Linked DNA regions of Idiomarina loihiensis L2TR. The protein of the gene in region 1 interacts with the protein of each later gene in a pairwise test. Links are inferred from orthologs where the notes say so. Each region holds a gene or a part of one and is shown on either strand. Other genes may lie near its edges.

Region 1 (7,254 bases):
TTCCCAGCCCCGAGGTTAGCCAGGCCGACTGCCAACCATGACGCTGCGCGCCAAGAATATCGGAATATGGATGATCTCCCACATGTAAGAACTCATGCGGTTGCAACTCAGGTAACTTTCGTTCAGCGGCGGCGAACATATCGGGCAGGGGTTTGCCGCGAATGCCGTCTCCGGGCTGAATCACCAGCTCGAAGTACTTAGCCAGACCAATTTTATCCGCATTAACATTGCCATTACTCAGCGCAATTAATTTGTAACGCTGCGACAGAGCCTCCAATAATTTTATACTGTCTTGTGGCACTTCAAAGTTACTGCGCTCGGACAGAAACACATCCATAATGGTATTCGCGGCCCGTGCCGAATCATCAACACCGAACTTCTCTAACCCCAGCTCCAGGGTCTTCAGGCGCAGTTTGGTCATATCGCTGGCAAAAGTTTCGTCAGTACGGCTAACCTCATCACGGAAGCGGCGCCAGTGGTGCATGTCCCACTCAGCAGTTTGCGGGTATTGTTCCGCAATATAGCTGTGAGCGACTTCTTCCGTACGCTGCATAACCGGCACGTTGTCATAAAGCGTGTCATCTAAATCAAAACTGATAACTTTGGGTAAATGCCAACGGCGGTGGAACTGCATAACGCGTTACTCTTATTTGATAAAAGTTAAGTCGATTTTTTCCGGGCGCGCGGGTGGGCGCTGTCATAAACACTGGCTAAACGTTTAAAGTCCAGATGAGTATACACCTGAGTTGTGGATAAGTTAGCGTGTCCAAGCATTTCCTGCACAGCGCGCAAATCACCACTGGATTCCAGCATATGAGAGGCAAACGAATGCCTTAACTTATGCGGGTGCAAGTCACCCACCACACCTTGTTGTTTGCCCCAGTAATTCAGCCGCTGCTGCACAGTACGGGGGCTAATACGCTGTAGCCTTTTGCTCACAAAGAGCGCCAGCTCAGGCTTTTGATTTAACCAGGCCTGACGCACTGACAACCATTTTTTTAAGGCTTTTTCAGCACAACGACCAAAGGGCACAATACGCGTTTTGCTGCCTTTACCGGTCACCCGTAATTGCATCATACGGTGGTCAATGTGGTCTAGATCAAGACTCACCAGCTCCGCCAGACGAATACCACTGGCATAGAGCAGCTCCATCATGGCGGCGTCTCGAATGGCTAAGTCATCATCTGTGGGTAAATCCAGCAAATGAGAGATACTGTCCACATCGAGGTTTTTGGGTAAGCGTTTGGGAATTTTAGGTGCCGATACTGACATGGCCGGGTTGTCATCCATAGCGTTAGATTCCACCATGAACTGACAGAAAGTGCGCCATGCCGATAGTTTTAAAGCGATACTGCGTTCACCCAGCCCATTGCGCCGCCAACCGACTAAAAGCCGTTCAATAACAGGGACACGCAGCGCTTTAGGTTCCGTTATTTTTTGCAGTTCAAGAGCAGTCAGATCAGCGGCGATAAGGCGCTGGTAATTCTTTAGCGTTAGCTCCGCTAAGCCCCGCTCTCCCTGCAGTTGTTGCATCCATTTTTGCTGCCAGTCATGCAGCTTCATGGTTTTGCAGTAGCCCCGGTAACAATGCGCTGAGCAAGGCCTGTAGCTGATTGATCAGTAACTTGTCCATTGCCGGCTCAAAGTGACTGGCGTTAGTATTACCAACCGCCAGCATCCCCAGTTCGCCATTGTCACCCAACAACAGCAGTGCCACTGAGGCTATTTCTTCGTCTTGAAACAACAGCTTATGCTCTTGCTCCGTTAAGCGACCGAGATAAATAGAACTTTCATTGAAACGTTTGCTTAGTAGCTTTTTGTGAGTGTCGGAAGCAAAGCTGTATTGCTCGCCTAAATCGACCGGGCTGTCGAAAAACTTCAAGGACAAGGCCGGCATTTCCAGCTCATTCTCAAAGGTGTTTTGCAGTTCATCCAGAACCTGACTCAGGCTCTGACAGCGCAACAGACTTACGTATAAGTTGCTGTAAGCCGAGAAAATCGCTTCATTGCGGCGCGCGTTTATCATCAGCTCGGTAATTTCTTCTTCCAGCTGCTGTACGCGCAAACGCAGCTTTTGCTGCTGCCGTTCAATTAACGAGACGGCGCCTTTTTCACTGTGTTGAAACTGTAACTGAGCCAGTAAGTCATCGTTTCTCGTGAAAAAATCAGGGTTCTCTTGTAAGTATTCTCTTATAAGGCTGTCGTCTAAACGTTCATTTGCAATCATTTTCGATTCGCTACTCATAACACCATTTGTCCATCGTAAACTAATTCTGCGGGGCCGGTCATTTTTACAGGCTGCCCCTGCTGCCAACGGATAATTAAGTCCCCGCCGGGCAAGCTGACTTTTACTCGCTCATTTAATAAGCCTTGCTGAATGCCGGCTACAGCTGCGGCGCAGGCGCCACTGCCGCACGCCCGAGTTTCACCAACACCACGCTCAAACACGCGCAGTTTAATTTCATCAGCCGATACTTTCTGCATAAAACCTACATTCACGCTTTCGGGGAACCGCTCATGCGCTGCCAAAGCCGCTCCCAGAGTTTCCACGGGTGTCGTGTCGACGTTATCCACAGCGATAACACAATGCGGATTGCCCAGACCAAGAACACCACAAAGAACCGTTTCTTCTTTTACTCTCAAAACATAGGTCTGTTCTGCTTTTTGCGCTTTAAAAGGCACCGCCGCCGGTTCGAATAAGGGTTCGCCCATATCCACCGTCACCTGACCGTCTTTCTCTAAGTGCAGAACCATTTTTCCGGCCTTGGTACTGACTTTAAGGTGATTCTTATTGCTTAAGTTTTTAGCTTTTACAAACTTCGCAAAGCAGCGGGCACCATTACCACATTGAGCAACTTCGCTGCCATCGGCATTAAAAATGCGGTAGTGAAAATCCAAATCAGGGTCATAGGGCGGCTCAACTAACAGCATCTGATCAAAACCAATGCCCGTGTGCCGGTCTGCCCAGCGACGTATTTGGTCTGGGTTCACATATAAATTCTGAGTGACGTTATCCACCACCATAAAGTCGTTGCCGAGCCCGTGCATTTTTGAAAAATGTAATAACATTTTTATTGGCCTTCCTGGTGTAACAAGTGCTCGCCCCGGACGAGATCGTTAAAGCTTTCACGTTCGCGGATCAGTGTAGCATTATCACCTGAGACCAAAACCTCGGGCGGGCGGCCACGACTGTTATAGTTAGACGCCATAGTAAAACCATAGGCACCGGCATGTTTAATGGCCAGTACGTCGCCCTGTTGCACATTTAAATGCCGTGCGTGTCCGAAAAAGTCGCCGGTTTCACACACCGGGCCGACAATATCATTCAACTGGTCGCCGCCGCGCTTATTTTCGTGCGCGGGTAAAATGTCGTGCCAGGCCTGGTACAAAGACGGACGTATTAAATCGTTCATGCCGGCGTCAACCAACACAAAGTTCTTATCTTCTGAGGGTTTAATGTATTCCACTGTGGTCAGCAAAACACCCGCGTCTGCGGTAATAGCACGACCGGGTTCCAGTACCAAAGTAATTTGCGGGTAATTCTCGGCTAACTTGACCAGTTCCTTTAAATAAAAGGACTTATCCAACGGCTCTTCCGGCTGATACGCCACACCAAAACCGCCACCTAAATCCAGGTGTGTCAGCTGGACACCGTCTTTTTCCAGTTCCGAAACCAGGTTAAACATGCGCTGCGCGGCATCGAGGAAAGGCTCAGCTGTCATTATTTGTGAGCCAATATGGCAGTCCGCACCAATTAAATTAATATTAGGTAGGCTATGCGCCTTCAGAAAAACCGGCTTGGCCAGTGACATGCTAATGCCAAACTTGTTGGCTTTCATGCCTGTGGCAATGTACGGATGCGTTTTGGCATCAACGTCGGGGTTCACTCTTAACGACACCGGAGCCTGTTTGTCCATGGCGGCAGCAATGTCCTGAATACGCTCAAGCTCCGCCTCAGACTCTACGTTAAAGCAGCCAATGCCCGCTTCCAGCGCCATAATGATTTCGTCTTTTGACTTCGCTACACCGGAAAAGACCACGTCGCCAGCTTTACCACCAGCCATGAGTACGCGCTGAAGCTCGCCACCGGAAACAATATCGAAACCTGCGCCATGCTCAGCCAGTAACTGCAAAATAGCTAAATTGCTATTGGCTTTTACTGCATAACACAGCTTATGAGGTGCGGGCCAGTATTGCTGAAACTCACGCCAGTTTTTTAGAATCTGACCTTTGGAATAAACATACAAAGGCGAACTAAAACGCTCAATAAGACTCTCGACGTCGCAGTTTTCAATATGAAACTGACCATTTTTATAGTCAATTAATTCGCTCATTTGGTGTCTTCCGCTGGCGGCTCTGCAGGTGTATTTTGCTCTGGCATAGGCTCAGGCGTCAGTGGTCCTTTCTGACCACAACCGACTAAAGTCATTAAAATGGCTGATAGCACCAGCGTCTTGATTACAATTCGACTAAACATCGCTAAACTATAGGTATTCCGTTTGGGTTTCTATGATGCCTATCATCGCACCAGATACCTAAAAAGTCATTAATCGTCGTAAAGGAAAACGAATGACCCAACGCGTTAGAATTGCAACACGCAAAAGCAAGCTGGCTTTATGGCAGGCTGAACACATTCAACAACGCCTTGAAGAGCTGCATCCGGGCCTGTCGGTAGAGCTGGTTCCTATGTCTACCAAGGGCGATGTCATTCTGGATACCCCGCTGGCAAAAATTGGCGGTAAAGGCTTGTTCGTAAAAGAACTGGAAGTGGCGATGCTGGAAGGCCGTGCTGATATTGCCGTACACAGCATGAAAGACTTACCGGTTGAGTTCCCGCCGGGGCTGGAGCTTCACACCATTTGCGAACGCGAAGATCCGCGCGATGCTTTTGTATCCAACAACTACAAAAACCTTAATGAGCTGCCGGAAGGCGCAGTAGTCGGAACCTGTAGTTTACGTCGCCGCTGCCAGGTAAAAGAGCAGTTTCCACATTTAGTCATAAAAGATTTACGCGGCAACGTTCAAACACGTTTACGCAAACTGGATGAAGGTGAATTTGATGCCATTATCCTGGCGGCATCGGGTCTCATTCGACTGGAGCTGGGAGACCGCATTACCTCCTTTATTCCGGTGGAGCAGTCATTACCGGCTAATGGACAAGGCGCACTGGGTATTGAGTGCCGCAGCGATGACGACGAAATGAAAGCCTTACTTGCACCGCTGCAATGTCAGGAAACCCGTACCCGGGTGTTAGCTGAACGGGCAATGAACCGCGGGCTGGATGGCGGCTGTCAGGTGCCTATTGGTGCTTATGCAGAGCTGGAAGGTGATGAAGTCTATTTACGCGGCCTGGTTGGTGAACCTGATGGCGGAAAAGTGCTTCGTGATGAAGTGCGCGGCCCGGCGTCTAAAGCCGAAGAGTTAGGTTCAGAGCTTGCTGAGCGGTTACTTAAACAAGGTGCAGCTGAAATTCTGAGCGCAGTCTATGACAGTGAATCCAGTCACTCATAAAGCGGTTTTACTGCTGCGTCCGGGCAAGAGTCCGGACGACTTTACCCAACAGCTGCGCAAAACTGGCAGAGAATGCTTTGTTCACAGTTTTATTGAGATAGAGCCTTTACCTGTGAATAAAGAGCAGCTGACCCAGATTAAACAAAAGCATTGGGACGGCATTGTTATTGTCAGTAAAAATGCAGCTCATTATGCCTCCCGGGCTGGTTTTAGCGGGGTTCCTTCTAAATATTATGCAGTCGGTCCGGGAACCGCTTCTTTTGCGTGCAAACATTTAAACACTGCCGTGAGCTGTCCGGCCTTCATACATCAGTCGGAAGGGTTGCTGGAGTTGTCTGAATTACAAAAACTGCAGCAACAGAACTGGTTGATCATTCGCGGAGAAGGCGGTCGTGAATTATTGGCGGATGCCATACGAGCTCGCGGAGCTTCTGTCGATTACTGGGAAGTGTATCGCCGAAAACAACTCACATTGAACGACCCTGAACTGATTCAGCAGTGGATAAGCTCAGTTGGTACTATTGTTGTTACCAGCGCTGAACAACTGGGATACTTTTTGTCGTCTATGCCAAACTCTGCCCAAAGCTGGCTGGATAGCTGTCAGTGGATAGTTCCAAGTCATCGCCTGAAAGGTTTGATTCCTTTCGGACAATCAGACAATATCAAAGTGACAGGCAGTGCAGCGGACGCCATATTAATGAATGCGCTAATAGCGGATGGAAAAACTCATGACTGAAGAGAATAAAATTGAGAACGAAGAAGTTCAGAATAATGAACAAAGTAGCGAGAAGAGCACAGAAGAAGAAACCATAACCGCCGAGAAAAGTAGCGGGCGTTTCTTCAAACGCTTAGTCTGGCTTATTGTTTTAATCGCTATTGTCGCCGCCGCATACTGGGGCTATACGCGTTTCCCTGGTTTATTTAAGACAGACTCTGAACAGGTTAGTGAGCAACCGCAGGAAGATCCGATTGAAACGCGCTTTAAACAACTGGAGCGCTCTGTTGGAAACCTGGAGCAGCAACTACAAAACACTGTTCAGGCTCGCGAGCTGGATAAGCTGAGTAACACCGATCAGCAGCTAGAGCGCGAGTTAACCAGTTTGCGTCAGAGCCTCGAAGATCTTCGTGACGACATGCGCAAAACGCCTGCCGAAAAAGCGGCTTACTGGCGTCTACTGGAAATAAAACAAACCTTATCGGCGGCTGCACGAATGATGTGGAGCCAGGACGACTACAAAGCGGCGCTGCAACTTTTGAAATTAGCCGACCAACAGTTGGCGGGTATCGACAGTCGTAACGCAATTCGTACCCGCGAGAAGCTAGCGGGCGATATTGAGCGAGTGAATGCCGCAGTTAAAGCAGACAATACTGACCTGGCAATGCAACTCGTGGGTCTGCAACAACGCGTGTCAGACCTGCCCGACGAAGTAAACAGTAATCAACAGCGCTTAAGTTCTGACACCCAGAATGTCAGTGGTGATGTTAATGACTGGCAAACGAACCTGAGTGCTAACTGGCAGTCCTTCCTTGATAACTTTATCCGCATTCAACCCGTAGACAGCGATCCTAAACCTCTGCTGAGTGCGACCCAGCGCACAGCAATAAACGAACGCATTCAACTACTCTTTACTCTGGCTCAACAGGCGGCTGTAAAGAATAATGATGAATTGTGGCAGAGCTACCTGGACCAATTATCTAAGCTAATTGCGCAGGTAAAAGGCGATGGTGCAGCTTCACAGGATA
Region 2 (3,522 bases), 130 kb from region 1 along the record:
TATTCCGGCCGAGTTGCGCGAAACCCTGTTTTATCCGTTGATAAGCGGCCGTGCTGAAGGAACCGGACTCGGCTTGTCGCTGGCACAAAATTTAGTGCATCAGCATAAAGGGAAAATTGATTTTGATTCCAGTCCCGGAAAAACCCGATTTTCAGTGTATTTGCCTTATCTTTCAGCAGAAAATGGTAATGAGGTGACGGATGACCACTAATGCTCAGTTATGGATAATTGATGATGACGACTCTATTCGCTGGGTACTGGAAAAAGCCTTTGCTGATAGCCGTTATCACGTGCGCAGTTTTGCCAATGGCGAAGACTTTTTCATGGCTCTAAAGAGCGATAAACCAACCGTTGTGCTCACCGATATCCGTATGCCGGGAGAAAACGGCCTGGCTGTACTGGAGCGGCTGCATCAGACCGAGGCGCATTTGCCTGTTGTGGTTATGACCGCGCATTCCGATCTCGAGACAACGGTAAAAGCGTTTCAGGGCGGCGCATTTGAGTATCTGGCAAAGCCCTTTGACATTGATGAAGCTATTACCGCCGTTGACCGTGCTCTGCAGCATGCCAGACAAAGTGAAAATGCGCCCGCGCAAATAGACGCAAATTCAGTTCCCGAGCTTATTGGTGAAGCCACGCCTATGCAGGATGTGTTTCGTGCTATCGGTCGCTTGTCGGGCTCAAGCGTTAGTGTGCTGCTTACCGGAGAAACCGGTACTGGCAAAGAAGTTGTCGCGCGAGCTCTGCATAAACACAGCCCACGGGCGGATAAACCTTTTATTGCGCTTAACATGGCAGCAATACCCGCCGATTTAATTGAGTCGGAGCTGTTCGGGCACGAACGCGGGGCCTTTACCGGAGCCGACCGTAAACGCGTCGGGCGTTTTCAGCAAGCTGACGGTGGTACTTTGTTTCTGGATGAAATTGGCGATATGCCTTTACCAGTTCAGACACGGCTGTTGAGAGTTCTGGCCGAAGGACAGTTTTACCCGGTGGGAGCGTTGCAACCGGTAAAAGTGGATGTGCGCGTTATTGCCGCCACCCACCGGGAACTAGAACACTTGGTTAACCAGGGCACATTCAGGGATGACCTTTATCATCGTCTTAACGTTATCCGTTTGCGGCTGCCGCCTCTGCGTGAGCGGGCGGAAGATATCGATACTCTGGCAAGACACTTTCTTAAAAAGTCGGCCGAAGAGTTGAATGTCACACCAAAAACATTGTTAAATGAAACGCTTAGCACATTAAAGAGTTACAATTGGCCAGGTAACGTCCGACAACTGGAAAATACCTGTCGCTGGCTAACCGTTATGGCGCCCGGGCAGCAAATAAGTCCCCGGGACTTGCCTGAAGACATTCTGGTGACTTCAGAGCCAGGTTCGACAGAGCCAGGCGGTGAGCTTACCTGGTTACACTTTTTGCAAACTGAGCTGGAACAGCAGCCGTTAAACTCGCAGGATGTTCTGCAAAGTTATCAGCAGCAGCTGGAGCAGGTTGCGTTACAGACTGCTTTAAAACGTTTTTCCGGACATAAACAAAAAGCAGCCGCATGGCTGGGCTGGGGAAGGAATACCTTAACCCGAAAGTTGAAAACTCTGCTAAAGTAAAAGTTATGTAAAGAGGGTCGTATCCATCCCCGGCATTTTGGATCATGGATTTATTTCTGGAGAGAACAACAAGTTATGAGACATTCCGTACTACTCATTGACGATGATACTGAAATGTCTGTCATGCTGACAGAATTGTTTAAACGTGAATCTGTGGATTTAAGTGTCGCCGAAGATGGTGTCACTGGTCTTGATAAAGCACTTAACGGTGACTACGAACTTATTTTGCTGGACGTTATGCTACCCGGCATTGATGGTATGCAGCTTTTGCAGCGGTTACGCCAGCAACATCGTGATACCGCGGTGCTGATGCTGACGGCTCGTGGTGACGATGATGACAGAGTCATGGGGCTGGAGCTTGGCGCAGATGATTATCTGCCAAAGCCTTTTAATCCACGTGAGCTGATTGCCCGTGTAAGAGCTTTGCTGCGTCGCACGCCAAACACAACCATGCAGAATGAAAGCCTGAACGTTTGTGGCATAGTGCTGGATCCGGCTACTACGGAAGTAAAATGCGATGATGCTGAACTGATTCTGACACCAACTGAGTTTGATATTTTGCGTTGTCTGATGCAGCAAGCCGGTCAAATGGTCAGTAAAGATCAGCTTTCTGTTGCGGCACTGGGACGAAAAATGGAGCCTTTTGACCGCAGTCTTGACGTGCATATCAGTAACATCCGGAAGAAATTCCCGGCAAAACCTGATCGTATTCAAACTATACGAGGTCGCGGCTACCGACTGATTGCAAGCTTATGAAGAACCGGCGTACGCGGTGGTACCGATCGCTTGCTCTGAGATTACTTTTCATTTTTTGGGCGCTGCTTTCGGTCACAGCGGCCAGTGGTTATTTGTTGGCGGTTTGGAACAAACCTAAAGCTGAACTTAAACCACTGGAGCCGGAGATTTATCAGACGTTACAGCCTTTATTGAGCGATGCGTTAACCTTTCACTCTCTACAACCCGGCCGGCTTATTGCTGGCGACTACCGCGTTGCCGCACAGTTGTCGGTGCAGGGCAGCGAAAAGCTATTAATGGACGAGATGCTGCGCGTAAGTCACGGTTCCACGCTATTGCGTATGCTGGGTCAAGAGTCTCCGCAGCAGATTCCTCTGGACGAGCGTTTGTTAATGGGTCCGTTCGAGCTCGACGGCAATAAAATTCTGGTGACTAAGCCCTTAGGCATTGAAGAGCAGGTTGACCGTGAGCGGTTGGAAGCAGAATCGACCCGCGCGCGCATACTGACCTTAATGGTTGGTAGCGGTTTACTCGCAGTATTACTGGGTATTTGGCTTATTCGACCTATACGACGAATGATTCTGGCAATGCGCGAAGTGGCTGATGGTAGTGCAACGCCTGAACTTAAACGTTTACCTAAACGTGGTGATGAAATTGGTGAACTGGCACGGGCTTTATCGCAAGGGGCGGTCGACTTAGCAACTTCGCGTGACGCGCAACGGCGATTACTCAGCGATGTATCGCACGAATTACGTTCACCTATGGCGCGTATGCAGGTGGCTCTGGATTTAGCCGATTGCAATGAGGACGACCCTAATTGGCAACAATTGCGCCGCGATACGGAACGTCTCAGTGTGATTATTGAGCGAATTCTTTCGCTGTCGAGACTGGAGAATGGGCTGGTTGATCTGAACCATGAAAGCCTGGATAGCGGTGAACTGGTGCAGCAGCTTATTAATGATATGTGTTATCAGCATCCAGAAGTACGCGAGCGCTTGCTGCGGCATGGTAGCAACTGGCCGGTTATTGATACTGACCCTGAATTGCTGCGGCTGGTTCTGGAAAATATTGTCCGTAATGCACTGCACTACACCGAAGATAACGTAGAGCTTTCCTGTGACGATTACGGCAAAGGCTGTCATATTCGCATTCGGGATCACGGCCCGGGGGTTGATGAGAG

Evidence for each region. The genes of interacting proteins can lie anywhere in the genome.
Region 2: the proteins of lysA (region 1) and IL_RS12485 interact in binary tests that used the Escherichia coli proteins (3 or more experiments, as listed by UniProt). The link is inferred for Idiomarina loihiensis L2TR from one-to-one orthologs.

What each region holds. Positions count from the first base shown.
Region 1 is NC_006512.1:2,737,226-2,744,479, forward strand. What follows is about bases 2,204-5,090. They hold lysA (diaminopimelate decarboxylase), read right to left. Parts: upstream 4,335-5,090; coding sequence 3,072-4,334; downstream 2,204-3,071. Other genes in these bases: IL_RS13085 (DUF484 family protein), read right to left, coding at 2,204-2,245; dapF (diaminopimelate epimerase), read right to left, coding at 2,242-3,069; lptM (LPS translocon maturation chaperone LptM), read right to left, coding at 4,331-4,477; hemC (hydroxymethylbilane synthase), read left to right, coding at 4,570-5,090. In the rest of the region: IL_RS13075 (HAD-IA family hydrolase), read right to left, coding at 1-634; IL_RS13080 (tyrosine recombinase XerC), read right to left, coding at 661-1,563; more of IL_RS13085, read right to left, coding at 1,550-2,203; more of hemC, read left to right, coding at 5,091-5,511; IL_RS13105 (uroporphyrinogen-III synthase), read left to right, coding at 5,486-6,247; IL_RS13110 (uroporphyrinogen-III C-methyltransferase), read left to right, coding at 6,240-7,254. UniProt on the Escherichia coli protein: Specifically catalyzes the decarboxylation of meso-diaminopimelate (meso-DAP) to L-lysine. Is not active against the DD- or LL-isomers of diaminopimelate.
Region 2 is NC_006512.1:2,606,192-2,609,713, reverse strand. Bases 560-3,522 are described here. They hold IL_RS12485 (response regulator transcription factor), read left to right. Parts: upstream 560-1,682; coding sequence 1,683-2,363; downstream 2,364-3,522. Other genes in these bases: IL_RS12480 (sensor histidine kinase), read left to right, coding at 2,459-3,522; ntrC (nitrogen regulation protein NR(I)), read left to right, coding at 560-1,607. In the rest of the region: glnL (nitrogen regulation protein NR(II)), read left to right, coding at 1-211; more of ntrC, read left to right, coding at 201-559. UniProt on the Escherichia coli protein: Response regulator member of the two-component regulatory system CpxA/CpxR which responds to envelope stress response by activating expression of downstream genes including cpxP, degP, dsbA and ppiA.